One region of the Cronobacter dublinensis subsp. dublinensis LMG 23823 genome, then DNA from elsewhere that is predicted to be linked to it. Evidence: predicted binding sites of a transcription regulator. Region 1 holds the regulator's gene; each other region holds the start of a gene.
What was found. The regulator PurR, encoded in region 1, represses purine synthesis genes. The targets are predictions, from matches to a motif close to CANGCAAACGTTTGCNTG.

Region 1 (7,208 bases):
AGTCTGCGGTACATAGCTTAAGCCTATCACCGCCGGGCTGTAGCCCATCGCGTGCAGGATAAACGGCGAGCCGGTCAGCCACGCGAAAAAGCTGGCGGAGCAGGCGGCGTAAATAAGCACATTACCGCTGTAAGTGGACGAGCGCAGCAGCATGGCGAAGCTCAGCGGTTCGCCTTCATGGTGATTTTGCGGCGCGCCGGCAGGCAGACGCAGCGCCGGGATCATCAGCAGCAGCGTAATGGCGAACAGCACCACGAAAATCGCCTGCCAGTCGAAATGATTGAGGATCCAGCTGCCGAGCAGCGGGGCCAGCGCCGGGGAGAGCCCGACCAGCGGCATAATAGTGGCGAAAATGCGCCGCGCCTGCTGCGCCGGGTAACGGTCTGTCACCAGCGCCTGCCAGCTGACCGCCGCCGCACAGACGCCGACCGCCTGAATAAAGCGCAGCGCCAGCAGCGCGCCGGCGCTCTCCACCCAGACCGTGCCAAGACAGCCGAGCGCGAAAATCCCGAGGCCCGCCAGTAATACCGGGCGACGGCCAAAACGATCGGAGAGCGGGCCCCAGACCAGCTGCGCCAGCGCGAAACCCGCGAGGAACAGGCTCAGGGAGGCGCTAATGGCGGACGGCGCGGTGCGCAGATCCGCTTCGATTGCCGCGAACGCAGGCAGATACATATCGGTGGCGAGAAAACCGAGCACGCTCAGCCCGGCCAGCCAGAAAAGAAAGCCTTTTGTAGGTCGCATAATGTTTGCTCACTTCGTAATACGCGAAAGAGCCAGGAGTGTACGGAGTGCAAACCGCGTTGTGAAACGTTAATATTTGCCCTCTCCATTCAAAAATTTTGCAGGCAAAAATGTGGTCTGAATATTCCCTCGAAGTGGTGGACGCGGTGGCGCGCAACGGCAGCTTCAGCGCGGCGGCGGCGGAACTTCATCGCGTGCCTTCTGCCGTCAGTTATACGGTGCGCCAGCTGGAAGAGTGGCTGGCGGTGTCGCTGTTCGAGCGTCGGCATCGCGACGTCGTGCTGACGCCCGCCGGCGCCTGTTTTCTGCGCGAAGGGCGTTCTGTTATCAAAAAAATGATGATCACCCGCCAGCAGTGTCAGCAGATTGCCAATGGCTGGCGCGGACAGCTCGCCATTGCGGTTGACAATATCGTGCGGCCCGAGCGCACGCGCCGCCTGGTGCTCGACTTCTACCGCCATTTCTCCGATGTCGAACTGCTGGTGTCGCAGGAGGTGTTTAACGGCGTGTGGGACGCGCTGGCGGACGGGCGCGTGGAGCTGGCCATCGGCGCGACCCAGGCGGTGCCGGTGGGGGGCGGGCGCTTCGCGTTTCGGGATATGGGGATGCTGAGCTGGCGCTGCGTGGTGGCGAGCCATCACCCGCTGGCGCAGCACGCGGGCGCGCTCAGCGACGACAGCCTGCGCGATTACCCGTCGCTGGTGCTGGAGGACACATCGCGCTCGCTGCCTAAACGGATCACCTGGCTGCTTGATAATCAGCATCGCGTGGTGGTGCCGGACTGGCACTGCGCCGCCGACGCGCTGAGCGAAGGGCTGTGCATCGGCATGGTGCCGACGCATTTCGCCAAACCCTGGCTGGACCGCGGCCAGTGGCGGGCGCTGACGCTGGAAAATCCATTCCCGGACGCCGCCTGCTGCCTGACGTGGCGGCAAAGCGACGCCTCGCCCGCGCTGCGCTGGCTGCTGGATTATCTGGGGGACAGTGAAACGCTGAACAAGGAGTGGTTGCGGGAGCCAGACTGAGAGGGCTCCCGGCAGGAATTACCGGCGATAGTCGCGGAACGGACCGTCCGCCACCGATCGGCGCTCGATTAAGCGCGGATGCACCTCGATAGTCTGGGACTCTTCACGTTTATTAATGATGCGATCAAGCAGCATATTGAACGCGGTCTGGCCCAGCGTCTCTTTCGGCTGATGGATAGTGGTCAGCGCCGGGCTGAAAAAGCGGGCGTTGCGCACGTTATCGTAGCCGATGATGGAAATATCCTGCGGCACGCGCAGGCCCATCTCGTCAGCGGCGCAAATCGCGCCCATCGCCATGATATCGCCGCCGCAGAACACAGCGGTAGGACGCTGCGGCTGGGAGAGGATCTGCTGCATCGCGCGATAGCCTGACTCCGGCTCGAAATCACCCTGCACAATCCAGTTTTCCGGCACTTTGATCATCGCTTCTTCCAGCGCTTTCATAAAGCCGGAGAAACGCCCCACGCCGGTATTGCGCTCAAGCTGGCCGGGAATAACGCCGATATCGCGATGGCCGCGTTCGATAAGATAGCGGCCTGCGAGATAGCCGCCCTGGAAAGCGTTATCGATAACCGAGTCGGTGAAATCCGCTCTGGCTTCGCCCCAGTCCATCACGACCATCGGAATATGACGGTACTCTTCGAGCGTGGCGAGCAGCGGCTCCGGGTATTCCGAACACATCACCAGCAGACCGTCGACGCGCTTTTGCGCCATCATCGACAAATAGGCGCGCTGCTTTTCCAGATTGTTATGCGCGTTGCCGAGGATCAGCGTATAGCCTTTCGCGAAGCAGCTGTTTTCAACGGCTTCGATAATTTCCGCAAAATAGGGCGCTTCGCTGCTGGTGGAGAGCAGACCGATAGATTTGGTGTGGTTCACCTTCAGGCTGCGCGCCACGGCGCTCGGCGAATAGTGTAATTCTTTGATTGCCGCCCACACCGCGTTGCGTGTCTCTTCCGCCACAAAACGGGTTTTGTTAATTACATGTGAGACTGTTGTTGTAGAAACGTTTGCTCGCTTCGCGACGTCTTTAATTGTTGCCATTAATCATCACTCCAGACCCCTCGCTGAGCCCTGTAAAATCACGGGTTAATCGTTTGCCTGTACACACCCCTGTGTGCCACGAGGGGACGTGCGGCATGCCGGGAAACGCGACATTTATCGTGAGGAGGGGTCGATGGCCGGTACCGAATAAAGTAGCGACGAATTTTGGCTTATCTTTATCGAAAGGGGAAGAGGGAAAACGCATATCTGGCTAAATGTCGCAGGATTTTTCGGCGCGTTTATGCAAAAATGCGCTCTACCTGTTTTTTATGGGGTCTTTAAGGAGAATACCATGAGTTCCGATCTGAAATTTTCGCTGGTCACTACCGTTGTTGTGCTGGGTTTAATTGTGGCGGGCGCGTTTACCGCCATTCTGCATTAAGCGTGTCGCGGGAGAACGCGCCTGTTCTCCCGTATTCTTTTTGCTATTCCTGCGCTTTAGCTTCTTTCGCCCGTCGTTTCCTTTCTTTCTCCTGTTATTCCCTTATGATTCGCTAATAACAACTTGCGCGTGTTCTTTAACACACAGGCAATAATATTTTGCTGTTTTGGTTACTTATCCTGTCGGCCTGAAAATGCCATGCTTTCTGCATCCTGCTGTGACGCCGGGGAACCGGCGCTGTTGTACAATTTCTGGAGTAATGAATGAAAGTCAATTTTCCGTTACTGGCACTGGCTATTGGTGCCTTTGGCATTGGCACGACCGAGTTTTCCCCGATGGGCCTGCTGCCCGTCATCGCCAATGGCGTTAATGTCTCAATTCCCGCCGCCGGTATGCTTATCAGCGCCTACGCGGTCGGCGTCATGATCGGCGCGCCGCTGATGACGCTGCTGCTGTCGCACCGCGCACGGCGCAGCGCGCTGATTTTCCTGATGGCAATCTTTACGCTCGGCAACGTTCTGTCGGCGCTGGCGCCGGATTACATGACGCTGATGGCCTCGCGCATTCTCACCAGCCTCAACCACGGCGCGTTTTTCGGGCTGGGTTCCGTGGTGGCGGCAAGCGTGGTGCCGAAACATAAGCAGGCCAGCGCTGTCGCGACCATGTTTATGGGGCTGACCATCGCCAATATCGGCGGCGTACCGGCCGCGACCTGGCTTGGCGAAACCATTGGCTGGCGGATGTCATTCCTCGCGACCGCGGGGCTGGGTCTGGTGGCGATGGCGAGCCTCTGGTTCTCCCTGCCGAAAGGCGGCAGCGGCGAGCGTCCGGATGTCAAAAGCGAGCTGGCGGTGCTGATGCGCCCGCAGGTGGTGAGCGCGCTGCTGACCACGGTGCTCGGCGCGGGCGCAATGTTCACACTCTATACCTATATCGCGCCGGTGCTGCACCACATCACTGACGCCAGCGCGGCGTTTGTTACCGCCATGCTGGTGTTGATTGGCGTCGGTTTCTCCATTGGCAACTATCTGGGAGGGCGCCTCGCGGATCGCTCGTTGAACGGCACGCTGAAGGGCTTTCTGATGCTGCTTATCGTCATCATGGCGGCTATTCCATGGCTTGCGAAAACCGAGATCGGCGCGGCGGTCAGCATGGTGGTGTGGGGGGCGGCGACGTTCGCCGTGGTGCCGCCGTTGCAGATGCGCGTGATGCGTGTCGCCAGCGAAGCGCCGGGACTGTCGTCGTCGGTCAATATCGGCGCGTTTAATCTTGGCAACGCGCTTGGCGCGGCGGCGGGCGGCGCGGTTATACATGCGGGCTTCGGCTACAGCGTGGTGCCGGTGATGGGCGCGCTGATTGCCGCTCTCGGCCTGCTGCTGGTGCTGCTCTCCGGGCGTCGCGAAACGCAAACAGCCTGTCGCGCGGAATAAAACGGGCAACGCAGAAAAAGAAAACGGAGAAGGGTGACCTTCTCCGTTTTTGTTGATAGCGACCGTGGATTAACGGATCGTGCGCGGGGTCATCACCCGGCGCGCGCCAACATAGTGGCGCTGCCAGTAATCTTCGCTGAGCGAGGTTATCTGAATTTCCTGTCCGCTACGCGGTGACTGGATAAATTTGCCGTTGCCAACATACACGCCGACATGATCGGCCGTGCCGCGGCCCTGGGTGCGGAAGAACACCAGATCGCCGCTTTCCAGCTCGCCACGGTTGACCGGCGCGGCATCGCGCAGGTGATACATTTCATTCGCGGTGCGTGGAATGCGGAATTTCACCAGATCTTTATAGGCATACCAGACCAGACCGCTACAGTCGAAACCGGTGCGCGGCGAGGTGCCGCCCCAGTGATACGGCTTGCCAATCTGGTTCATCAGTTTGTTCATGGCGGTGTTCTGGGCTTTCTTCACGCGTGCTTTATGCGCATCTGCGATAGTCAGCGGCCCGTTAACGCATCGGGTTTTGCGGTTTTTACGGGTTTTTGAACAGGCTTGCGCAGTCAGATGCGTGCTGGCCTGTTTAACGGAAGTGCCGGAAGTGCGGCGGGAAGCGGTTTTACTGGCAGTCGATGAGGTCTTGCTGGTGCGTTTTGCGGTGGTGGTTCGCTTCTCGCTGGCGGTTTTCGCCGTTTTCGTTTTTGTCTTTGTTACGTTGTTGCTTTTCCTGACGGTTTTTGTGCTGGTTTTCTTTTTCACCGTACTGGCGTGCGCTTTTTGCACCTTTGAGGCGCGCGTCTGCTCCGACGCTTGCGCGAGCGGCGCAAAAGCCAGTGATGAAGTCATTAATAAAGCACAGAGCGTGAGAGCAATTTTTGTTTTGCGCGCCACTGAGCATTCCCCTGCATAAAGCCGGCAATCATGCCAACGGATGAAATTTAAGAGCTTGCTGATTCTAATCTAAAAAAATGACCAAAGTTAAGCAGCAAATCATCTTCGACGTGCAGTTTCGTTAACCTGCGCAACATTTTTCGCCAGTTACCGCTGCGTCGACGCGCATTTTAGCGCGCCTCCTCAGAGGAGAATATCGGCAGCTGTGAGAAAAGTGTTATTATTTGCGTCTCTTTCACCACGGCACGGCACCGGGCTTAAGCGCAAGATTATGCATTTTCGAGACGCTCCGGAGCCGCTACAATGTAAAGCTAACGCCGTAATGACGCTTGAGGAAGTAAGACAATGAGCACTACGCTTGAAAAAATTCAACGCCAGATCGCTGAAAACCCGATTCTGCTGTACATGAAAGGCTCACCGAAGCTGCCGAGCTGCGGCTTCTCCGCTCAGGCGGTACAGGCGCTGTCTGCCTGCGGCGAGCGTTTTGCGTATGTCGATATCCTGCAAAACCCGGATATCCGCGCCGAGCTGCCGAAATACGCTAACTGGCCGACGTTCCCGCAGCTGTGGGTGGATGGCGAGCTGGTCGGCGGTTGCGACATCGTGATTGAAATGTATCAGCGCGGCGAACTCCAGCAGCTGATCAAAGAAACGGCCGCGAAGCACAACCCGGAAGCGCCGGCTGCCGAGTAATGGCGTCACGCCATGCGCGAATAAAAAAGCGGCCTTCGGGGCCGCTTTTTTTGTGGGTCGCATAGCGCTTATTCGCTGTCTTCGGGCGTCGCGCTGTCAGCGGCCACGGGCAGCGGCCAGCCGCCGAGGCGTTTCCAGCGGTTGACGATTTCGCAAAACAGCAGGGCGGTCTGCTCGGTGTCGTAGAGCGCTGAATGCGCCTGGGTGCTGTCAAACGCCATGCCTGCCGCGATGCAGGCTTTCGCGAGCACGGTCTGGCCCAGCGCCAGGCCGCTTAACGCCGCGGTATCGAAGGTGACGAACGGATGGAACGGGTTGCGCTTGAGCGACGCGCGCTCTGCCGCCGCCATCATAAAGCCGTGATCGAACGTGGCGTTATGGGCCACCATAATCGCCCGGTTGCAGTTGCTCTCTTTCATGCCCTTGCGCACCATTTTAAAAATGGCGTGCAGCGCGTCATATTCGCTGACGGCGCCGCGCAGCGGGTTATGCGGGTCGATACCGTTAAATGCCAGCGCTTCGGGCTGGAGGATCGCGCCTTCGAAAGGCTCAACGTGAAAGTGCAGCGTCTCATCGGGGGTGAGCCAGCCATCGGCATCCATTTTCAGCGTAATGGCGGCAATTTCCAGCAGCGCATCGGTTTTCGCATTAAAACCGGCGGTTTCCACATCGATGACAACAGGGTAAAAGCCACGAAAACGGTCGGCCAGACCGGTCAGTTGAGCGTTATCGGACATCAGCGTCTCTTAAGTTTGGGGAATTAAAGCAGCGCGCATTATGGCAAATTTCACGACGGGATGCAGCAAGGCGGGCAGAACGCCCGCCGGAGGGATCAGTTGCCGAGGCCGCGACCCGCGTCTTTCTCTTCGATAAGCTCGATTTTGTAACCGTCTGGATCTTCAACAAAGGCGATAACGGTGCTGCCGCCTTTAACCGGGCCCGCTTCGCGGGTCACGTTGCCGCCGTTGTTGCGGATACGCTCGCAGGCGTCAGCGG
Region 2 (7,208 bases), 790 kb from region 1:
GTGGCGCTCTCGATGATTAACGAGGCCGAGCGTGCGGGACGGCTTGCGCCGGGCGGCACGATAATCGAAGCCACCGCGGGCAATACCGGGCTTGGGCTGGCGCTGATCGCCGCGCAAAAAGGCTACCGGTTGATTCTGGTGGTGCCCGATAAAATGAGCCGCGAGAAGATTTATCACCTGCGTGCGCTCGGCGTGGACGTGCGACTCACCCGCTCGGACGTTAACAAGGGCCATCCGGCGTATTACCAGGATTACGCGCAGCGCCTCGCCGATGAGCTGCCCGGCGCGTTCTACATCGACCAGTTTAATAACCCGGCGAACCCGCTCGCCCATGAAACCACGACCGCGCCGGAACTCTTTGACCAGGCGGGCGGGCGCATTGACGTCATCGTCGTGGGCGTCGGCTCCGGCGGCACGCTTGGAGGATTGCAGGCCTGGTTTCGTCAACATTCTCCGCAGACGGAATTTGTGTTAGCCGATCCGGTAGGATCGATCCTAGCCGATCAGGTCGAGACCGGGCGTTATCACGAGGCGGGATCGTGGCTGGTGGAAGGCATTGGCGAAGATTTTATTCCGCCGCTGGCGCACATTGAGGGCGTTAAGCAGGCGTTACGCGTCACTGACGCCGAGGCGTTCAGCACCGTGCGCGATCTGCTGAAAATCGAAGGCGTGCTGGCGGGCTCTTCCACCGGCACGCTGCTTGCCGCCGCGCTGCGCTACTGCCGCGCGCAGACGACGCCGAAGCGCGTCGTGACCTTCGCCTGCGACAGCGGCAACAAATACCTGTCAAAAATGTTCAATGACGACTGGCTGCGCCAGCAGGGGCTCCAGGCGCGGCCCGCGACCGGCGACCTGCGCGATTTCATCGCGTTTCGCCATGACGAAGGCGCCGCCGTCACCGCCGCGCCGGATGACACGCTGGCGACCGTGCTGGCCCGGATGCGGCTCTATGACATTTCGCAGCTGCCGGTGCTGGAGGAGGGCCGCGTGGCGGGCATCGTCGATGAATGGGATCTGCTGACGTTTATTCAGGGCGACAGCCAGCGCTTTCTCACCCCCGTTTCCGCGGCTATGAACCGTGAGGTGGTGACGCTCGATAAACACGCCAGCGAACGCGAATTGTTTGAGGTGTTCTCGCGCGGGCTGGTGGCGGTCATCACCGACGACACACGCTTTCTTGGTCTTATCACCCGCACCGATGTCCTGAATCGCTGGCGCAACCGGCTTGAATCATAAGGAGCTTTATCATGGATAAATTTGCCACTCTTAGCGTGCATAGCGGCGCGCATCACGACCAGCACGGCGCGGTGATGCCGCCGATTTACGCTACCTCCACCTATGCGCAGCCCGCGCCCGGCGAGCATACCGGCTATGAGTATTCGCGCAGCGGCAACCCGACGCGCCATGCGCTGGAGCGCGCCATCGCCGAGCTGGAGGCGGGCAGTCAGGGGTTTGCGTTCGCCTCCGGGCTGGCGGCGATCTCCACGGTGCTGGAGCTGCTCGATAAAGAGAGCCACATCGTGGCGGTGGATGATGTTTACGGCGGCACTTACCGGCTGCTGGAAAACGTGCGCAAGCGCACCGCCGGGCTCTCGGTCTCGTGGGTGAAACCGGATGACCTCGCGGCGCTGGAGGCGGCGATCCGCCCGGAAACGCGCATGATTTGGGTGGAGACGCCGACCAATCCGCTGCTGAAGCTTGCGGATCTCGAAGCCATCGCCGGGCTCGCGCGCCGCCACGGGCTTATCAGCGTCGCGGATAATACCTTTGCGTCACCGGCAATCCACCGCCCGCTGACGCTCGGGTTTGATATCGTGGTGCATTCGGCCACCAAATACCTCAACGGTCATTCTGATGTCGTGGCGGGGCTGGCGGTCGTTGGTGATAACGCGGCGCTTGCACAGCAGCTCGGGTATCTGCAAAACGCCGTCGGCGGGGTGCTCGACCCGTTCAGCAGCTTCCTGACGCTGCGCGGTATTCGCACACTGGCGCTGCGTATGGAGCGTCACAGCGCGAATGCGCTGAAGATAGCGCAGCGGCTGGAGCAGCATCCGCAGGTGGAGAAGGTGTTTTTCCCGTGGCTGGAAAGCCACCCGCAGCATACGCTGGCGCGCCGCCAGATGGCGCTTTCAGGCGGGATGATTTCGATAGTGGTGCGCGGCGACGAGGCGCGCGCGGCGCAGGTGATTAAAACGCTGCGGCTCTTCACGCTCGCCGAAAGCCTGGGCGGCGTCGAGAGCCTGGTGAGCCAGCCTTTCAGCATGACGCACGCCTCGATTCCGCTTGAACAGCGGCTCGCAAACGGCATCACGCCGCAGTTGATCCGGTTGTCGGTGGGGATCGAGGAAGCGGACGACCTGATTGCCGACCTGGAGCAGGCGTTAGGGGCGTAACGATGCGCGGCGGGTGCGCTTCGCTTACCCGCCCTACGAGCCGGGCGTAACGTTGTGGGATTTTGTAGGGTGGGTAAGCGCAGCGCACCCACCTTCACACAGAATAAAAAGGCACCCACTGGGGTGCCTTTCTCTTAGCGTAACAGCGCCTGCGCCCAGGCGATGCCGCTGGCGTACTCGGGCGGCAGCAGCGGCGCGAGCGCCTCCAGCGTGGCGTCAATCAGCGCCGGCTCGTTGTCGCTGAGGTTAAGGTGGCCGACCTTGCGGCCCTCGCGCACCTCTTTGTCGTACCAGTGCAGATGCACCAGCGGCAGCTTGAGCCAGTCGTAATTGAGATCGCTGCCAATCAGATTCACCATCACCGACGGGCTGCTGACCACCGGCTGCGGCAGCGGCAGGCCGGTGATGGCGCGCAGGTGCAGCTCGAACTGGCTGATGGACGCGCCGTTCTGCGTCCAGTGGCCGCTGTTATGCACGCGCGGCGCCAGCTCGTTAATCAGCAGGCCCTGCGGCGTGACGAAACACTCCATCGCCATGACGCCGACGTAATTAAGCTCATCCATAATGGCGCGCAGCATGGTCTCGGCCTGCTTCTGCTGCGTCGCGCTCGCCTGCGGGAAGGCCACGCTGGTGCGCAGAATGCCGTCCTGATGCAGGTTATGGGTCAGCGGATAGAAGACCGCGCTACCGTCGTGGCCGCGCGCGCCCACCAGCGACACCTCGCCAGAAAAATTAATGCCCTGCTCGACGATGCATTCGCCGTAGCACTCGCCAGGCAGCGTGTCGGCGTCGCTTTCGCGAAGACGCCACTGGCCGCGACCGTCATAGCCGCCGGTGCGGCGCTTCACAATGGCGAGCTCGCCAAGACGGCTGAACACCTGCGGCCATTCGCTGCGGTCAGCCAGCAGCTGCCACGGCGCGGTAGGGAGAGCGAGCTTATCGAGCAACTGCTTCTGCGTGAGGCGGTCGGCGATAAGCGGGAAAACGTCGCGGTTCACAAACGCGTTGTGTCGCGCCAGTTCGCGGGTCAGGGCGGTTTCCGGCCAGCGCTCTATTTCGGCGGTGATAACGCTCTGCGCGAACGGCACCGCCTGCGGATCGGCATCTAGCCCTACCGGCCAGACGCGAATGCCGAGCGGCTCGCCCGCCTGGCGGAGCATTCTGCCGAGCTGGCCGTTACCCAGCACGCATACCTGTTTCATGCGTCACCCCGCGGGTCCGGGTTCTCCAGCACCTCGTCAGTCTGCTTCTGGCGCCAGTTCTCAAGGCGCGCCAGCAGGGCGCTGTCGTGCTGCGCCAGGATCTGGGCTGCCAGCAACGCGGCGTTAGCCGCGCCCGCTTTGCCGATAGCCAGCGTGCCGACCGGAATGCCGCGCGGCATCTGTACGATAGAGTAGAGGCTGTCCAGTCCGCTTAATGCCGCGCTCTGCACCGGCACGCCCAGCACCGGCACCAGCGTTTTCGCGGCAATCATGCCCGGCAGATGCGCCGCGCCGCCCGCGCCCGCGATAATCACCTGAAACCCGTTCTCCTGCGCGCTTTCGGCGAAGCTAAACAGCTTATCCGGCGTGCGGTGCGCGGAGACCACTTCAACGTGGTGAGGAACATCCAGAGCATCGAGGATTTCTGCGGCAAACTGCATAGTGGCCCAGTCGCTTCTGGAACCCATGACGATGGCGATACGCGCCGGGGTGTGGCTGGAGGACATACGTCTCAAAACTCCTGTGGTCAGGCGGCAAAATCAACGGGGTCGCCGTTACGAGGGCTTTGAGAATATCACGGATATCGGGCAAGGAAAACGGTTGCGTAGGCGCGCGCCGGGCAAAAAGGGCAGGGCGGATCAGAACGGAAAGGCAATCAGTTCCACGTCGTCGGGCGTGACTTTTATCATCGAGCCTTCGCTGTGCCAGGCACCTAACACGACGCGGTGCGCAGGTTTGCCGTTGGCCTCAAGGCGATGGACGGCGGGACGGTGGGTATGACCGTGGATAAGCCACTGCACGCGCTGACGCGTCATCGCGTCGACCACCGCCTGCGGGTTGACGTCCATAATGGCGAGATCTTTCTGGCTGTTGGAGGCTTTGCTGCCGGCGCGCATGCGGGCGGCGATGCGGCGGCGGATGCGCAGAGGGAGCGCAAGGAACAGCCGTTGCAGCCACGGCTTGTGGACTTTGGCGCGAAACGCCTGATAGCCCGCGTCGTCGGTGCAGAGCGTGTCGCCATGCATAATCAGTACGCGTCTGCCGTAAAGTTCCAGCACTTTTTCTTCCGGCAGGAGCTGCATGCCGCTTTCGCGCGCGAAGCGTTTACCGAGCAGGAAATCGCGGTTGCCGTGAATGAAGTAACAGGGCACGCCGCTTGCCACGAGCGCCTTTATGCCGGCGGCAATGTCGCGGTGCAGCGGCTCGGGGTCGTCGTCGCCAATCCAGGCTTCAAAGAGATCGCCCAGGATGTAAAGCGCGTCCGCCTCACGTGCTGCACCGCCTAAAAAACGCAGAAAACCGGCGGTGATCGCCGGTTCTTCTGAGCACAGATGAAGATCTGCAATAAAGAGCGTTGCCACGAATTACTCGCTGAGGGTCACGCGCTCGATAATCACGTCTTCTTTCGGCACGTCCTGATGCATGCCGCTGCGGCCGGTGGAAACGCCTTTGATTTTATCAACCACGTCCATGCCTTCGACCACTTCCGCGAACACGCAGTAGCCCCAGCCCTGCAGGCTTTCGCCGCTGAAGTTCAGGAAGTCGTTATCCGCCACGTTAATGAAGAACTGGGCAGTCGCGGAGTGCGGCGCCTGCGTGCGCGCCATCGCCAGCGTGCCACGGGTGTTTTTCAGGCCGTTGTTGGCTTCGTTCTTGATAGGATCTTTGGTGCTTTTCTGCTTCATGCCCGGCTCAAAGCCGCCGCCCTGAATCATAAAGCCGTTGATAACACGATGGAAAATGGTGTTGTCGTAGAAACCTTCCTGGCAGTATTCCAGAAAGTTTTTTACCGTTTCCGGCGCTTTGTCATCAAAAGTTTTGATTACGATGTCGCCGTGATTGGTGTGAAAAGTAACCATGTCTGCATCCTGTTTTGTTTCAGTGGTGCTTCGGCTTCTGCAAGAAGCCACAAGTAGGAGGCTGTTATAGCATAACTCACCGTTTGCTTCACCTTGCAAAGTGGGGTGCTTGCGCTTTCAATTATGGGTAATATAGGGGTTTTATACGCTTACCACACACTGACACGGAAACTTCTGATGTTAAAAATCTTCAATACCATGAGTCGCCAGAAAGAGGAATTCAAGCCTATCCATGCCGGGGAAGTCGGCATGTACGTGTGTGGTATTACCGTTTACGACCTCTGTCACATCGGCCACGGTCGCACATTTATCGCGTTTGACGTTGTGGCGCGCTACCTGCGTTTTCTCGGCTATAAGCTGAAATATGTACGCAACATTACCGATATTGACGACAAAATCATTAAACGCGCGAACGAGAACGGCGAAGACTTCGTGGCGCTGGTGGACCGCATGGTCGCCGAGATGCACAAAGATTTTGATGCGCTGAATATTTTGCGCCCGGAAAGTGAGCCGCGCGCGACGCAGCATATTCCGGAAATCATCGAAATCGTTGAACAACTGATTGCTCGCGGTCATGCGTATGTCGCGGGCAACGGCGATGTGATGTTCGCGGTGGAGAGCGACGCCGATTACGGCAAGCTGTCGCGCCAGGATCTGGAGCAGCTCCAGGCAGGCGCTCGCGTTGAAGTTGCCGACAGCAAACGCAATCCGATGGATTTTGTGCTGTGGAAGATGTCCAAGCCGGGCGAGCCGAGCTGGCCGTCGCCGTGGGGCGAAGGCCGTCCGGGCTGGCATATTGAGTGCTCAGCGATGAACTGCAAACAGCTGGGCAGCCATTTCGATATCCACGGCGGCGGCTCTGATCTGATGTTCCCGCACCACGAGAATGAAATCGCCCAGTCAACCTGCGCGCACGACGGCGAATACGTTAACTACTGGATGCACTCCGGGATGGTGATGGTCGATCGCGAGAAGATGTCGAAATCGCTCGGCAACTTCTTTACCGTGCGCGATGTGCTGCAGCATTACGACGCGGAAACGGTGCGCTATTTCCTGATGTCGGGCCACTATCGCAGCCAGCTTAACTACAGCGAAGAGAACTTAAAGCAGGCGCGCGCCTCCCTTGAGCGTCTCTACACCGCGCTGCGCGGGACTGACAGCAGCGTAGCGGCGGCGGGCGGCGAGGCGTTCGAAGCGCGCTTTGTCGAGGCGATGAACGACGATTTCAATACGCCGGAAGCCTATTCAGTGCTGTTTGATATGGCGCGTGAAGTGAACCGCCTCAAAACCGAAGACAGCCACGCGGCGAACCAGCTGGCGGCGCATCTGCGCAAGCTCGCGGCGGTGCTGGGGCTGCTGGAGCAGGCCCCGGAGCAGTTCCTGCAATCTGGCGCGCAGGCGAATGACGATGAAGTGGCGGAAATCGAAGCGCTGATCGTTAAACGTCTGGAGGCGCGCAAAGCGAAAGACTGGGCGGCGGCGGACGCCGCGCGCGATCGCTTAAACGAGATGGGCATTGTTCTCGAAGACGGCCCGCAGGGTACGACCTGGCGGCGTAAATAAGAAAAAGCGGCGAAAGCCGCTTTTTTTATGCGCATGATTCAGCGTGGGCATTTTCGGCAGGTGCGCTGCGCTTACCTGCCCTACGCAACGACGTCAGCGCAATGACAGGGCGGGTAACTTTGTCGGGCGGGTAAGCGCACCCGCCAGAAAAACCATTACGTCACCATGTAGGGCGGGTAAGCGCAGCGCAC
Region 3 (7,208 bases), 390 kb from region 1:
AACGGCTGGAGCAGCAATGCCGAAGTGGTGGATCCGTGGATGGTTGACTGGGCGACAATAACGCCGTCGAACCTGCCGTTCCGCTTCCAGCAGGCACCGGGCGTGCATAACTCGCTGGGGCGTTACAAGTTCAATATGCCGAGCTCCGATGCCATCTATCTGCACGATACGCCGAACCATAATCTGTTCCAGCGCGACGCGCGGGCGCTCAGCTCCGGCTGCGTGCGTGTGAATAAAGCGTCAGAGCTTGCTAACCTGCTGTTGCAGGATGCGGGCTGGAATGATTCCCGTATTTCGCAGACGCTGAAAGAGGGGAATACGCGCTACGTGAATATTCCGCAGACCATTCCGGTGAACCTCTATTATCTGACGGCATTTATTGGCGAAGATGGGCGTCCGCAATATCGTACAGATATTTACAATTATGATCACACCGCGCGATCGGGCGCACAAATCCTCCCGAAAGTGGAACAACTTATCCGCTAACAGGTTTAATTCCACGGACTTAACCTACTCAATGTGAACATAAAACGGGCCAAACGTGAAAAAAGGCCCGTTATTCCCCGCTTTGACTTGTATTGACTCCCCTCCGGCTGGCGGTTAAGGTGCCTCTCGTGCGCCAGAAGTGCATAGTTATTGTTCATATTGATTGTAGACCTGAATATCATGGATAAAATAGACGCTCACCGCCGCAAATTGCTGGCGTTTGGCGGCGCCGCTTTAGGCGCTGCAATACTGCCAACGCCTGCGTTTGCTACTCTGTCGACGCCGCGACCGCGTATTCTTACGCTGAATAACCTCAATACTGGCGAATCGATTAAGGCCGAATTTTTCGATGGCCGGGGCTATATTCAGGATGAATTAGCAAAGCTAAACCATTTCTTTCGTGATTACCGGGCAAATAAGGTAAAAGCGATGGATCCCCGATTATTTGACCAGCTCTACCGTCTGCAGGGCCTGCTTGGCACTCGCAAACCGGTGCAGTTGATCTCCGGCTATCGCTCCGTTGATACCAACGCGGAACTGCGATCCAAAAGCCGCGGCGTGGCAAAGCACAGCTACCACACCAAAGGCCAGGCGATGGATTTTCATATCGAAGGAATTTCGTTAAGCAATATTCGCAAAGCGGCGTTATCTCTGCGCGCCGGTGGTGTAGGATACTACCCCAGCAGTAACTTTGTGCATATTGATACCGGGCCGCTAAGGCACTGGTAATTAACGACCCCGGCAGCGCGCCGGGTAAAAGGAGCGGTATGAACTATCATATTATTCCGGTAACGGCGTTCGCCCAGAACTGCTCGTTAATCTGGTGTGAGGAGACGCGACAGGCAGCGCTGGTGGACCCCGGCGGCGACGCGCAGCGTATCAAGGAAGAAGTCGCCCAGAAGGGTGTCACGCTGCAGCAGATCCTGTTAACGCACGGTCATCTTGACCATGTCGGCGCGGCGGCGGAGCTCGCGGCGCATTACGGCATCCCCATTATCGGCCCGGAAAAAGAAGATGAGTTCTGGCTGCAGGGCTTACCCGCTCAGAGCCGCATGTTCGGGCTTGACGAGTGCCAGCCGCTCACGCCAGACCGCTGGCTCAACGAAGGCGACACGGTCAGCGTTGGCAATATTTCGCTTGCCGTGCTGCATTGCCCGGGCCACACGCCGGGCCATATCGTTTTTTTCGACGCCCAGTCGCGTCTGCTGGTTTCCGGCGATGTGATATTTAAAGGTGGGGTGGGGCGCAGCGATTTTCCGCGCGGCGACCACGCTCAGCTTATCGATGCCATTAAGCGCAAGCTATTGCCGCTCGGCGATGACGTCACCTTTATTCCCGGCCACGGCCCGATGTCGACACTCGGCCATGAGCGCCTGCATAACCCCTTCCTGCAGGATGAAATGCCGGTCTGGTAACGCGTTATACCCGCCAACAAAAAGGGCCGCTCAGTGCGGCCCTTTTGCTTTTGCGCGTCACCCTTACAGCACGGCGACGATAGCTTCGCACAGCGGCGCCATGTTGTCCGGCGTCATGCCCGCCACGTTGACACGGCCTGACGCGACGGCGTAAACGCCAAACTCTTCACGCAGACGCAGCACCTGCTCTTTGGTCAGGCCGCTGAAGGAGAACATGCCGTTCTGCTTCGTGATGAAGCTGAAGTCGCGATCCGCGCCTTTCTCGGCCAGGGTGTTCACAAACAGCTGACGCATACGCTGGATGCGCTGGCGCATATCGGTCAGCTCCTGTTCCCAGATGGTACGCAGCGCGTCATTGTTGAGAATGGTCGCGACCACGGACGCGCCGTGCGCCGGCGGGTTGGAGTAGTTGGCGCGAATGCAGGATTTCATCTGGCTGAACGCGCGGTCTGCGGCATCGGCATCCGCCGCCACCAGCGTACAGGCGCCCACGCGCTCGTTGTACAGGCCGAAGTTCTTGGAGAACGAACTTGCGACAATAAGTTCTTTATGAAGGGCGACGAACGCGCGCAGGCCTTCGGCGTCTTCTTCCAGACCGCGGGCGAAGCCCTGATAGGCGAAGTCGAACAGCGGCAGCCAGCCTTTCTCAACGGACAGCTTCGCCAGCTGTTCCCATTGCTCAAGCGTCGGGTCGATGCCGGTCGGGTTGTGGCAGCAGCCGTGGAACAGCACCACATCGCCTGCCTGGGCTTCCTGCAGGCTGTTTAACAGACCGTCGAAATCGAGGGTGTGGTTCGCTGCGTCGTAATAGGCATATTCACGCACTTCCAGACCGGCGGAATTAAACACGCCTTTGTGGTTCGGCCAGCTCGGGTTAGAGACCCAGACGCGCTTCACGTCGGTGTTTTTCGCGAGGAAATCCGCCGCGACGCGCAGCGCGCCGGTGCCGCCTGGAGTTTGCGCGGTGCGGGCGCGTTTGTCGCTGATAACCGGGCTTGCTTTACCGAACAGCAGCTCCTGCGTGCAGCGACCGAACTCGGGAATACCGTCAATGCCGAGGTAGTTTTTGGTGGTTTCATTTTCCAGCAGATATTGTTCTGCTTTTTTAACGCTGGTCAGAACCGGGGTCTTACCGGTTTCATCCTTGTAAACACCAATGCCTAAGTTAATTTTGGTCGGGCGGTCGTCGGCACGAAACAGATCGGCCAGACCAAGGATCGGGTCGGCTGGGGCGGCGGTAATGTTCTCAAACATGACGAGGTTCCATTGTGATTTCAGAAGGGAAATTCGCTATCAGGTTAACGGGAGATTTACAAAATGCCAACCGTTTGCCCGGAAAAGTTACATGGATCGCAAAAGTCGGCAGGATTTTCTTTTACCCATAAAAAAACAGGGCCGAAGCCCTGTTTTTTCACTATCAGACAACGAGGTTGTGCTGATTAGAACTGATAGGTCAGACCAACAGCAGCCTGGTCGTCAGTACCGATACCGTAAGAGGAGCTGTAATCATTGGTATCAAGCAGGTTGAAGCGGTAATCGAAGAACACGTTCATGTTCTTGTTGAAGTAATAAGTCGCGCCAGCCTGAACATATTTAGCCAGATCAGCATCGCTGTCTGCGCCATTCAGATGTTTACCTTTGCTCTGCACATAGGAAATTGCCGGACGCAGGCCGAAGTCGAACTGGTACTGAGCTACAACTTCAAAGTTCTGGGTTTTGTTAGCCATCTCAGTAGTTTTAGTTACGGAGTTGTCAACAATAGTCATATTACGGGTTTCGGAATAGACAGTTGCCAGATAGATGTTGTTTGCATCATATTTAGCACCTACAGCCCAGACTTCAGCACGTGAACCATTACCATCACGCTCTTCCTGATCGTTAGTACGGTCAGAGTTGCTGTATGCCGCAGACACACCAAAACCTTCACCAAATTCATAAGCAGCGGTGTAACCTACGCCGTCGCCGTTTTGGGCATTGATGCTGTGGTCGCTTTCATTTTTAGCCTGGTATTGGATACCGAATGACAGGCCGTCAACAAGACCGAAGAAATCGGTGTTGCGGTAAGTCAGCAGACCACCAGCACGGCTGGTCATATAGTTATCAGTATAAGCGCCGCCCCAGGTTTCGCCGGAGAAGTAAGGAGCCATATCGGTGTAAGACTCGACGTCATAAACCACACCATAGTTACGGCCGTAGTCAATCGCACCAGCGTCACCAATTTTCAGGCCAGCGAATGCCAGACGCGTATTACCACCCTGCTGCTCGCCTTCAGCACGGTCTGCTTTAGTACGGTATTCCCACTGACCGAAACCGGTCAGATCGCTATTAATCTGAGTTTCCCCTTTGAAACCAATCTGTGCGTAGGTAGCGTCGCCATTGGAAGACTTATCACCCGTGGTGGTCCATACGTGGCGGCCTACAGCCTTACCGTAAAGATCAAGTTTGTTGCCGTCTTTGTTATAGATTTCTGCAGCGTTTGCTGCACCGGCTACCAGCAGGGCAGGGATAACCACTGCCAGGATATTGCGCTTCATCATTATTTATTACCCTCATTGGTTTTTTTGAACACCTGCCACTGCCGTCAATAATTCATTACGGAACTATTGATGAGAGTTTGGTGTCTTTCTGTGTCTGTCTGGCATCTTTCCATTCATATAATCGTTTCGCTACCCTGAAAGTGCTACAAATGTCTAAATCAGGTAACAAAAAGAAATATTGTGTAAGCATTTATTAATGGAAGGGAACTTTGTGAGAGACCTCAAATTTATTACTTAAGTGAATAAATTTCGGCCATTCCTTTCTTATATATATGAAAAACTTATCATTAATTTATATAAGGCGCATTTTTATACAATTGTAAGCGCCAATTGTTTTTTAATAGATGAGATGGATGGAAGTCCGGATGTCTGTGGAAAGTGTGTACAAATATGCTATAGCGAAGCGGTGCAAAAATCCGCCATCAGACGATTGCTTGTTTTTTAACCAGAAATGATGTCAGCGAAAATGTAATAAAAAGTGGACAAAACGTGAGCGGGTACAAAAAAGGGCCAGCAAGCTGGCCCTGTCGGGATTAGAAATTCGCGTTGCGCGGGGTGCGCGGGAAGGGAATCACATCACGCACGTTCTGAACGCCGGTCACATAGGCGATCAGACGTTCAAAGCCGAGACCAAAGCCGGCATGCGGTACGGTGCCGTAACGGCGCAGATCGCGATACCACCAGTAGTCTTCTTTATTAAGGCCCATCTCTTCCATACGGGCGTCCAGCACGTCGAGACGCTCTTCACGCTGGGAGCCGCCAATGATTTCACCGATGCCCGGCGCGAGCACGTCCATCGCCGCCACGGTTTTGCCATCTTCGTTAAGGCGCATATAGAAGGCTTTAATCTCTTTCGGGTAGTTTTTCACCACGACCGGGGCCTTAAAGTGTTTCTCGGCGAGATAACGCTCATGCTCGGACGCCAGATCCACGCCCCAGTAGACCGGGTTTTCGAACTTCTCGCCGCACTTCTCAAGAATGGCGACCGCATCGGTGTAATCCACCTGCGCGAAGTCGGCAGAAATGAAACGCTCCAGGCGATCGATCGCTTCTTTATCCACGCGCTCGGCGAAGAACTTCATGTCGTCCAGGCGTTCATCGAGCACCGCTTTGAAGACATATTTCAGCATGGCTTCAGCAAGACCCGCCACATCGTTCAGATTGGCGAACGCCACTTCCGGCTCCAGCATCCAGAACTCCGCCAGGTGACGGCTGGTGTTGGAGTTTTCCGCACGGAACGTCGGCCCGAAGGTGTAGATCTTCGACAGTGCGCAGGCGTAGGTTTCGCCGTTCAACTGGCCGGAAACGGTCAGGAATGCTTCTTTGCCGAAAAAGTCTTTATCGAAATCGATTTTGCCCTGGCCATCGCGCGGCAGGTTTTCCAGATCCAGCGTCGAGACGCGGAACATTTCGCCCGCGCCTTCGGTATCAGAGGCGGTAATCAGCGGGGTGGAGACCCAGAAAAAGCCCTGCTCGTGGAAGAAACGGTGCAGCGCCTGCGCCAGCGTATGACGCACGCGGGCTACCGCGCCGATAAGGTTGGTGCGCGGACGCAGATGCGCCACTTCACGCAGATACTCGATGCTATGGCGCTTAGCCGCCATCGGATAGGTGTCCGGATCGTCGACCCAGCCGGTGACTTCAACCTGGGTTGCCTGCAACTCGAAGCTCTGGCCTTCGCCCGGGGATTCGACCACCTTGCCGGTGACGATAACCGAGCAGCCCGTCGTGAGGTGCAGCACCTCTTCATTATAATTGGGCAGAGAATTATTAATGACAGCCTGTATCGGATCAAAGCAGGAACCGTCATAAACGGCGAGGAAGGAGATGCCAGCTTTTGAATCTCTTCGGGTACGCACCCACCCGCGCACGGTGACTTCACTGTCAACGGCAACGCGGCCCTGGAGTACGTCGGCTACAGGCACAACGCTCATAATTATCTCTCTGGTTAATGGTCAAAAATAACATTTTCCACCCGGACGGGGGGATATCTATGTTACCTGGCATACGCCATCAGACAAGCAGAATTCGCGATGCGGGAAAAAGAAATCGGAAACGGGCAGGGAAAGCAGGGAGCGCGCGGCTCCCTGAGGAAAAACATCAGCTTGCTTTACGCACCTGCGGCAGGTCGAACGCTTTGCGCAGCGCGCGCACGAACGCCTTGTCGTGACAGATGGTTTTACCGGGGCTGTCGGAGAGCTTCGCGACCGGGCGGCCATTACACTCCACGAGCTTAATCACGATATTCAGCGGCTTCACGTGCGGGATGTCGCAGGTCAGGCGGGTGCCGATGCCAAAGCCGAGCTTCACCCGGTCAGCGAAGTGGCGATAGAGGTCAATGGCTTTCGCGAAATCGAGATTATCTGAAAAAATCAGCGTTTTGCTGAGCGGGTCGATGCCGAGCTGCTGGTAATGGGCAATGGCTTTTTCGCCCCACAGCACCGGATCGCCGGAGTCGTGGCGCAGCCCCTGATAACGCCCGGCGAAAGCAGGACCGAAATCACGCAGGAACGCGTCCATCGTAATGCAGTCAGTCAGCGCGATACCGAGCATATCCGGGTATTCGTCAAGCCACGCCTGTAGCGCGGCAATCTGACTGTTCGCCAGATCGGGGCTGATTTGCTGATGCGCCTGGAACCACTCGTGCGCCTGGGTGCCCATCGGGGTCAGGGAGAGACGGCGGGCGAGATCGTAGTTGCTGGTGCCGATAAACCACGGCTCCTGCTGCAGTCGCTCGACAATCGCCTGTTGCACCTCGCGTGAGAAGCGA
Region 4 (7,208 bases), 2.0 Mb from region 1:
AGGGTTTGATAACGCCAACACCGTTGAGCAGTTCCACTACACCTTTATTACGATGGGCGTGATAACTGTGGTGTCGTCGCTGGTCTTTATGCTGTTGCGCCCTAAAGATGGCCGCAACCTGATTAAAGAGCGCCACAAGGCTTAAGCGGAGCCGCGCTCCATCAGAACCGGCGTCAGTTGCAGGCGCTGCTGCTGGAGCTCCGGTTGCGCCATGCGATGAATGAGCACGTCAATGGCGAGCTCGCCCAGTTCGTCTTTGGGCTGATGGATAGTGGTCAGCGGCGGGGTCATATAGCGCGCCAGTTCGATATCGTCATAGCCCACCAGCGCGATATCCTGCGGGATGCGAAGCCCGGCCTGGTAGAGCGCCTGATAAGCGCCAACCGCCATCGCGTCGTTCCCCATAAATACCGCCTGCGGCGGTTCGGGCAGCGCCAGCAGCGACTGCATCGCCCGCAGGCCGCCCCCGAACTCAAAATCGCCGATAACTTCATATCCTTCCGGTACTGCCAGCCCTGCGCGCTGCATCGCGGTACGATATCCTTCCAGACGCAGACGCGCCGGGGTCTTATCCAGCGGGCCGGTCACGCAGGCGATTCGCGTAAAGCCTTTCTCAATCAGATGCCGCGTGGCGATATCGCCGCCCAGCAGCGAATTGTCCTGAATCACATCGCTGTCGCCGTCGAAAGGCGACCAGTCCATCATCACGGTCGGGATTGCCGGGTAGCGCGTCATAATGGCCGGAGAAGGTTGATGCGTTTCGGTGCAAAGTAAGAGCAAACCGTCGACGCGCTTTTGCAGCAGCGTCTCCAGATTGCGGTTCATACGCTGTTCGTCACCTTCGGTATTGCACAACACCAGGCTGTAGCCGCGCTCAAAGCAGCTGCGCTCCACGCCGCGTACCAGCTCGGAGTAAAAGGGGTTGGAGCTTGCGGTGATCAGCATGCCGATGGTGCGCGTCTGGTTCAGCTTCAGACTGCGCGCCAGCGCTGACGGCGCGTAATTAAGTGTTCTGACGGCATCTTCCACCCGCACACGAATTGCGTCGCTGACGAAGCGGTCTTTATTAATGACGTGCGAGACGGTTGAGGTGGAGACACCCGCAAGGCGGGCGACATCTTTCATTGTCGCCACGATGGCTTACCCCTGCTGCTGTAAAAAGGCGTCGATCTCGTCGCGCCAGGGAACGGAAGGCTGCGCGCCAGGTCGCGTCACCGCAATCGCGGCGGCGGCATGGGCGAAGCGGATAGCCTCAAGCAGCGGCGTGCCTTCCAGCAGCGCGGTGACCAGCGCGCCGTTAAAGGTATCGCCCGCGGCAATCGTATCGACGGCCTTCACGCTAAAGCCCGGCACGCGCTGCCCTTCGCCGTTAACGCTCAGCCATACGCCGCGGCTGCCGAGCGTGATAATCACCGTTTCAATGCCTTTCTGATGCAAGACCGCGGCGGCCTGCGCGGCGCTCTCATCGCTTGCGACCTTCACGCCGGTCAGTTTTTCCGCTTCGGTTTCATTGGGGGTAATGATGTCCACCAGCGCCAGCAGCTCATCGGAAAGCGCGCGCGCGGGCGCCGGGTTAAGGATAACGATAGTCTGATGTTCATGGGCGATACGCGCGGCAGCAATCACGCTTTCGACCGGCGATTCCAGCTGCATCAGCAGCGCGCGGGCACTGGCGATCCCCTCCCGCTGCGCCTCAACGCGCGCAGGCGTTAACGCCGCGTTCGCGCCAGCATGAATACCGATGACGTTTTCACCTTCGCCATTGACGAAAATCAGCGCCACGCCGGTCGATTCACCAGCCACCACGCTGACGGGGGAGACATCGATATTATCGCGCGAAAGCTGCTGGCGAATACGCTCGCCGGTATCATCCTCGCCCACGCAGGCGATAAACGCGATTGCCGCGCCGCTGCGCCCGGCCGCCACGGCCTGGTTGGCGCCTTTGCCGCCGAACGCCACCTGATACCGGCTGCCGGTGACGGTTTCGCCCGGCGCCGGGAAGGCGTCAAGGTTGAGGATATGGTCGGCATTGATGCTGCCGAGGACGACGAGGTTGCCAGCGCTTTTCATGTGAGTGTTCCTGTAAAGGCGCCACATCCTGTGGCGCATTGCCCTGCTTTTCTTATTAATGCGTGGTTTTATTTGATAACCAGCTTCAGATCCACCGGGATACGGGCGCGAACTTTCTCGCCTTTCAGCACTTTATCCGCGGTCTGTACGCCGATAACGCCGATTTGCTCCGGCTGCTGAGCGACGGTCGCGCTCATCTTACCATCCTGAACCGCTTTCACGCCGTCAGCGGTGCCGTCAAAGCCAACCACCATGACATCGGTTTTACCGGCGGTCTGCAGCGCACGCAGCGCGCCCAGCGCCATTTCGTCGTTCTGCGCGAACACGGCTTTCACGTCAGGGTGCGCGGTCAGCAGGTTCTGCATCACGTTCAGGCCTTTGGTGCGGTCGAAATCCGCAGGCTGGCTCGCCAGCACATTCAGCTTATGCGCATCTACGGCCTGCCTGAAGCCTTCGCCACGCTCGCGCGCCGCCGAGGTGCCTGCTATGCCCTGCAGTTCGATGACTTTCGCGCCGTCACCGGCTTGCTTCGCAATGTAGTTACCTGCGATTTTACCGCCTGCGATGTTATCAGACGCGATATGGCTGACCACTTCGCCTTTCGCCGCCATACGGTCCAGGGTGATCACCGGGATTTTCGCCTGGTTTGCCATCTTCACGGCGTTGCCCACCGCATCGGAATCGGTCGGGTTGATCAGTACCAGTTTGGTGCCGCGAACGGTCAGGTCCTGCACGTTCGCCAGCTCTTTCGCCGGGTTATTCTGAGAATCCAGCACCACCAGATCGTAACCCAGTTTTTCTGCTTCTTTTTGCGCGCCATCTTTCAGCGACACAAAGAACGGGTTGTTCAGCGTAGAAACGACCAGTGCGATGGTGTCTTTCGCCATCGCGTTGGCGCTGACGGTCGCGCTTAACGCAACGGCGGAAACCAGTGTAGCCAGCTTTTTCATATTCATAATCAGATGTCCTGTTGAGTAATGAGTTACTGCTTTTTGTTATCCACCAGCACCGCCAGCAAAATGACCACAGCTTTGACGATCATCTGGTAGTAGGGAGAAACACCTAAAAGGTTCAGGCTATTATTCAGGAAACCGAGGATCAGCGCGCCGATCAGCGTCCCAACAATACGACCTTTCCCGCCCGCCAGACTGGTGCCGCCGAGCACGACTGCCGCGATGGCGTCCAGTTCATAGCCCACGCCCGCCAGCGGCTGCGCCGAAGAGAGACGCGCCACTTCAATCACGCCAGCGAGCGACGCCAGCAGACCTGAGAGCGAGTAGACAATAATCTTGATTTTGTTAACGCTGATGCCCGAGAGGCGCGTCGCCGCTTCATTGCCGCCCAGCGCGTAGATATAACGACCAAGACGGGTGTGATGCAGCACGTACCAGGTCACCAGAAACACCAGCGCCATGATCCACACCGGCGTCGGGATGCCGAGCGGGCGCCCGATGCCGAACCAGCCAAACAGGTCGCCGTTGTCGTTAAAGCCGGTGCTGACCGGGCTGCCGTTCGTGTATTCAAGCGTTACCCCGCGCAGCAGCAGCATCATCACCAGCGTGGCGATAAACGCCTGCACGCGGCCTTTTGCCACAATCGCGCCGGTCACCGCGCCGATAGCCGCGCCAAGCGCAAGGGCGGCAGCCACCGCCACCAGCGCGTTGACCTCAATGCCGACGAGCGAGGCGGCGACCGCCCCGGTTAACGCCAGCAGGGAACCGACGGACAGATCGATACCCGAGGTGAGGATAACCAGCGTCATCCCGACCGCCATAATGGCGTTCACCGAGGTCTGCTGGAGAATGTTGAGCAGGTTATTAACGGTAAAGAAATTGGGGCTCAGGGTGGAGACAATCGCAATCAGCACCAGCAGGGCTATCAGCGACTTTTGCTCCATCAGCCACGCTTTTGTGAAAAAGCGACGAGTCGCAACGGTCTGGGTAGTCATACGTCTTTTACTCCTGGGTCACGCGATTGAGCTTGCCGACGGCCGCAGCCATCAGCAGTTCCTGGGTGGCCTGCTCGCGTGTGAATTCACCGCCGAGATGCCCTTCATGCATCACCATGATGCGATCGCTCATCCCCAGCACTTCCGGCATCTCCGAGGAGACCAGGATGATGCTCAGCCCTTCGGCTTTGAACTGGTTAATGAGCTGATAAATTTCTTTTTTGGCGCCCACATCCACGCCACGGGTCGGCTCGTCGAGGATGAGCACTTTCGGGCGCGTCATTAATCCGCGGGCGATCGCCACTTTTTGCTGGTTGCCGCCGGACAGCAGACCGATGGCCTGATCCATGGACGGCGTTTTAACGTTAAAGAGGCGGATAAAATCGCTGACCGCCTGCTGCTCGTCTTTATGCTTTAGGCTGCCGACGTCGCGGCTGAAATAGCGCAGCGCGGTCAGTGACATGTTTTCTTTCACCGACATGCCGAGCACCAGCCCGTCGCGTTTACGATCTTCGGAGATATAGACGATGCCGTTCGCCAGGCCGTCCTGGGGCGAGCGCGTCACCACTTCGCGGTTATCCAGCGTGACGCTGCCGCCCGTGCGCGGCAGCGCGCCATACAGCACTTTCATTAATTCGGTACGCCCGGCGCCCATCAGCCCGGAGACGCCCAGGATTTCGCCCTGACGCAGCGTAAAGCTCACGCCGTTCACGCCAGGGCCGCTCAGGTTGTCGACCTTCAGGCGGATCTGGCCCGGCGCTTTATCAAGATGCGGGTACTGGTCTTCGAGCTTACGGCCGACCATCATTTCGATGAGCGTCTCTTCCGTCAGGGAGCTGACTTCACGCTCGGCGATAAACTGGCCGTCGCGCATCACCGTTACGTCATCGCAGATCTCAAAAATTTCTTTCATGCGGTGGGAGATATAAACGATGCCGCAGCCCTGCGATTTCAGCTCGCGGATAGCGCGGAACAGGGAGTCGGTTTCGGTATCGGTCAGCGCGTCGGTCGGCTCATCCATAATGATGACCTTCGACTCAAAGCTCAGCACTTTGGCAATTTCCACCATTTGCTGATCGCCAATCGACAGCTCGCCCACCAGCCGGCGGCTGTTAAAGCGCAGGTTGAGCTTCGCCAGCAGTTTGTCCGCTTCGGCATACATCTTTTTCCAGTCGATTTTGCCGAAACGGCTGACAAACTCGCGCCCCAGAAAGATGTTCTCCGCGATGGAGAGCTGCGGGATCAGGTTTAACTCCTGGTGGATGATGCCGATACCGGCTTCCTGCGAGGCTTTCGGCCCGCTGAAGGCAGTTTCCTGACCAAGCCAGACCAGCGAACCGGCGTCGCGGGTATAGATGCCGGTGAGTACTTTCATCAGCGTGGATTTACCGGCGCCGTTTTCTCCCACCAGCGCCATGACGCGCCCGGCGTAGACGTTCAGCGTCGCGCCGGAGAGCGCCTTAACGCCGGGGAAGGATTTATCGATGCCTTTAAGCTGGAGTAAAGGTTCCATAGCGGCCTCAGAACGTGACGCCAGCGCAGAGAATGATATTCGCATACGGGGAACACTCCCCGCTGCGAATGACCGCCTGACTGTCAGCGGTTTTTAGTTTGAACTGTTCATGCGAGACATAGTGAACAGCGATGGTATTTCCCTGGTGTTGCTGCAGCTGCCCGAGGTGACCGAGCAACGTTTCGTGGAGCTGCGGATTATGCTGTTTAATCTCTTCTGCGAGGATCGCCGCTTCCACCTGCATTTCACGCGTCACGACATCAACAACCTGTAAAAACCCCGGCACGCCCTGGGTCAGCGCGAGATCGATACGTTCAGTCGTGGACGGGATCGGCAGCCCGGCGTCGCACACCACAACGGTGTCGGTGTGACCAAGACGCGAGATGACGGATGAAATACCGGAATGAAGAACGGTGCCTTTTTTCATTTTATGCTCCCTCAGCGAAACGTTTCGCTGATGAAGAGTTTATCCGGGCAAAAGAACAATAAACAAACATCACGTGGCGAAACTGTGATCGCCATCGAAACGTTTCGCTTAAGGTAAAAAAGCGCGCGTGTTCCCCAACAAAAAACGCCTCCCGGTGGCCGGAAGGCGTTTCGCTTAAGGATTAAATCTCTACCTGCGTCCCCAGTTCGATAACGCGGTTCGGGGGGATTTCAAACTGGTCCGGCGCCCGGAGCGCATTGCGCTGTAGCAGCAGGAACAGCTTGCCGCGCAGACGCAAATACCAGGGCCGATTATCGCCGATAATCAGCGACTCATGCGACATAAAGAAGGAGGTTTCCATCATCCGGCAGCTTAAGCCTTCGAGCCCGCAGCGGTGAAAAACCTCTTCCACATTCGGCGTTTCGCGCCAGCCGTAGCTCGCCACCACGCGCCAGAACGTCGGCGACAGCTGTTCGAGCGTCACACGTTTGACGTTATGGACGTAAGGCGCGTCTTCGGTGCGCAGCGTCAGCAGGATCACGCGCTCGTGCAGCACTTTGTTGTGCTTGAGGTTATGCAGCAGCGCGAACGGGATAACGTTCAGCGCGCGGGACATATACACCGCAGTGCCCGGCACGCGCACCGGCGGCGATTTCTCAAGTGAGGTGATCATCGCATCAAGCGAATTGCCGTGCTCGTGCATTCGGCGCAGCAGACGGAAACGCTCGCTTTTCCAGGTCGTCATAATGATAAACATCACCAGACCCAGGCTTAACGGCAGCCAGCCGCCGGAGAAGAGTTTCTCCAGGTTCGCTGAGAAAAGCGGCACATCGACGCATAAAAACGCCACGACCATCAGGCCTACCAGGATACGGTTCCAGTGCCAGTTTTTGCGCGCGGCCGTGCTGAAGAGAATCGAGGTCAGTACCATCGTGCCGGTCACCGCGATACCGTAAGCCGCCGCAAGGTTGCTGGAGTGCTCGAAGCTGACGATAACAATCACCACGGCGAAATAGAGCATCCAGTTCACCACCGGGATATAGATCTGGCCTGACTCCATTTCCGAGGTGTGGATGATGCGCATCGGCGACAGATACCCCAGACGCACCGCCTGGCGGGTCAGGGAAAAGACGCCGGAAATCACCGCCTGCGAGGCGATAACCGTCGCGAGCGTCGCAAGGATAAGCATCGGGATAAGCGCCCAGTCCGGCGCCAGCAGGAAGAACGGGTTCTTGATAGCCTCCGGCGTT

Region 2: purE (5-(carboxyamino)imidazole ribonucleotide mutase) is a predicted target of PurR. The motif match lies at 4,185-4,202, and genes of this name have one in related genera.
Region 3: AFK67_RS07320 (amino acid aminotransferase) is a predicted target of PurR. The motif match lies at 3,219-3,236, and genes of this name have one in related genera.
Region 4: rbsD (D-ribose pyranase) is a predicted target of PurR. The motif match lies at 5,971-5,988, and genes of this name have one in related genera.

Annotation. Positions count from the first base shown of each region.
Region 1 covers NZ_CP012266.1:1,998,142-2,005,349, forward strand. The annotation lists gene punC (purine nucleoside transporter PunC) at 1-744, opposite strand, end outside; gene punR (DNA-binding transcriptional activator PunR) at 855-1,769, shown strand; gene purR (HTH-type transcriptional repressor PurR) at 1,788-2,813, opposite strand; gene cydH (cytochrome bd-I oxidase subunit CydH) at 3,106-3,195, shown strand; gene AFK67_RS09115 (MFS transporter) at 3,459-4,625, shown strand; gene AFK67_RS09120 (C40 family peptidase) at 4,695-5,519, opposite strand; gene AFK67_RS09125 (Grx4 family monothiol glutaredoxin) at 5,865-6,212, shown strand; gene rnt (ribonuclease T) at 6,281-6,949, opposite strand; gene gloA (lactoylglutathione lyase) at 7,045-7,208, opposite strand, start outside.
Region 2 covers NZ_CP012266.1:1,206,289-1,213,496, forward strand. The annotation lists gene AFK67_RS05505 (pyridoxal-phosphate dependent enzyme) at 1-1,236, shown strand, start outside; gene AFK67_RS05510 (trans-sulfuration enzyme family protein) at 1,248-2,393, shown strand; gene purK (5-(carboxyamino)imidazole ribonucleotide synthase) at 2,528-3,595, opposite strand; gene purE (5-(carboxyamino)imidazole ribonucleotide mutase) at 3,592-4,101, opposite strand; gene lpxH (UDP-2,3-diacylglucosamine diphosphatase) at 4,234-4,956, opposite strand; gene ppiB (peptidylprolyl isomerase B) at 4,960-5,454, opposite strand; gene cysS (cysteine--tRNA ligase) at 5,632-7,017, shown strand.
Region 3 covers NZ_CP012266.1:1,603,326-1,610,533, forward strand. The annotation lists gene ldtD (L,D-transpeptidase) at 1-486, shown strand, start outside; gene AFK67_RS07310 (peptidoglycan L,D-endopeptidase MepK) at 667-1,215, shown strand; gene AFK67_RS07315 (MBL fold metallo-hydrolase) at 1,254-1,901, shown strand; gene AFK67_RS07320 (amino acid aminotransferase) at 1,965-3,155, opposite strand; gene ompF (porin OmpF) at 3,341-4,438, opposite strand; gene asnS (asparagine--tRNA ligase) at 4,972-6,372, opposite strand; gene pncB (nicotinate phosphoribosyltransferase) at 6,539-7,208, opposite strand, start outside.
Region 4 covers NZ_CP012266.1:4,417,394-4,424,601, forward strand. The annotation lists gene mdtD (multidrug transporter subunit MdtD) at 1-145, shown strand, start outside; gene rbsR (ribose operon transcriptional repressor RbsR) at 142-1,134, opposite strand; gene rbsK (ribokinase) at 1,141-2,070, opposite strand; gene rbsB (ribose ABC transporter substrate-binding protein RbsB) at 2,139-3,026, opposite strand; gene rbsC (ribose ABC transporter permease) at 3,053-4,018, opposite strand; gene rbsA (ribose ABC transporter ATP-binding protein RbsA) at 4,026-5,531, opposite strand; gene rbsD (D-ribose pyranase) at 5,539-5,958, opposite strand; gene kup (low affinity potassium transporter Kup) at 6,140-7,208, opposite strand, start outside.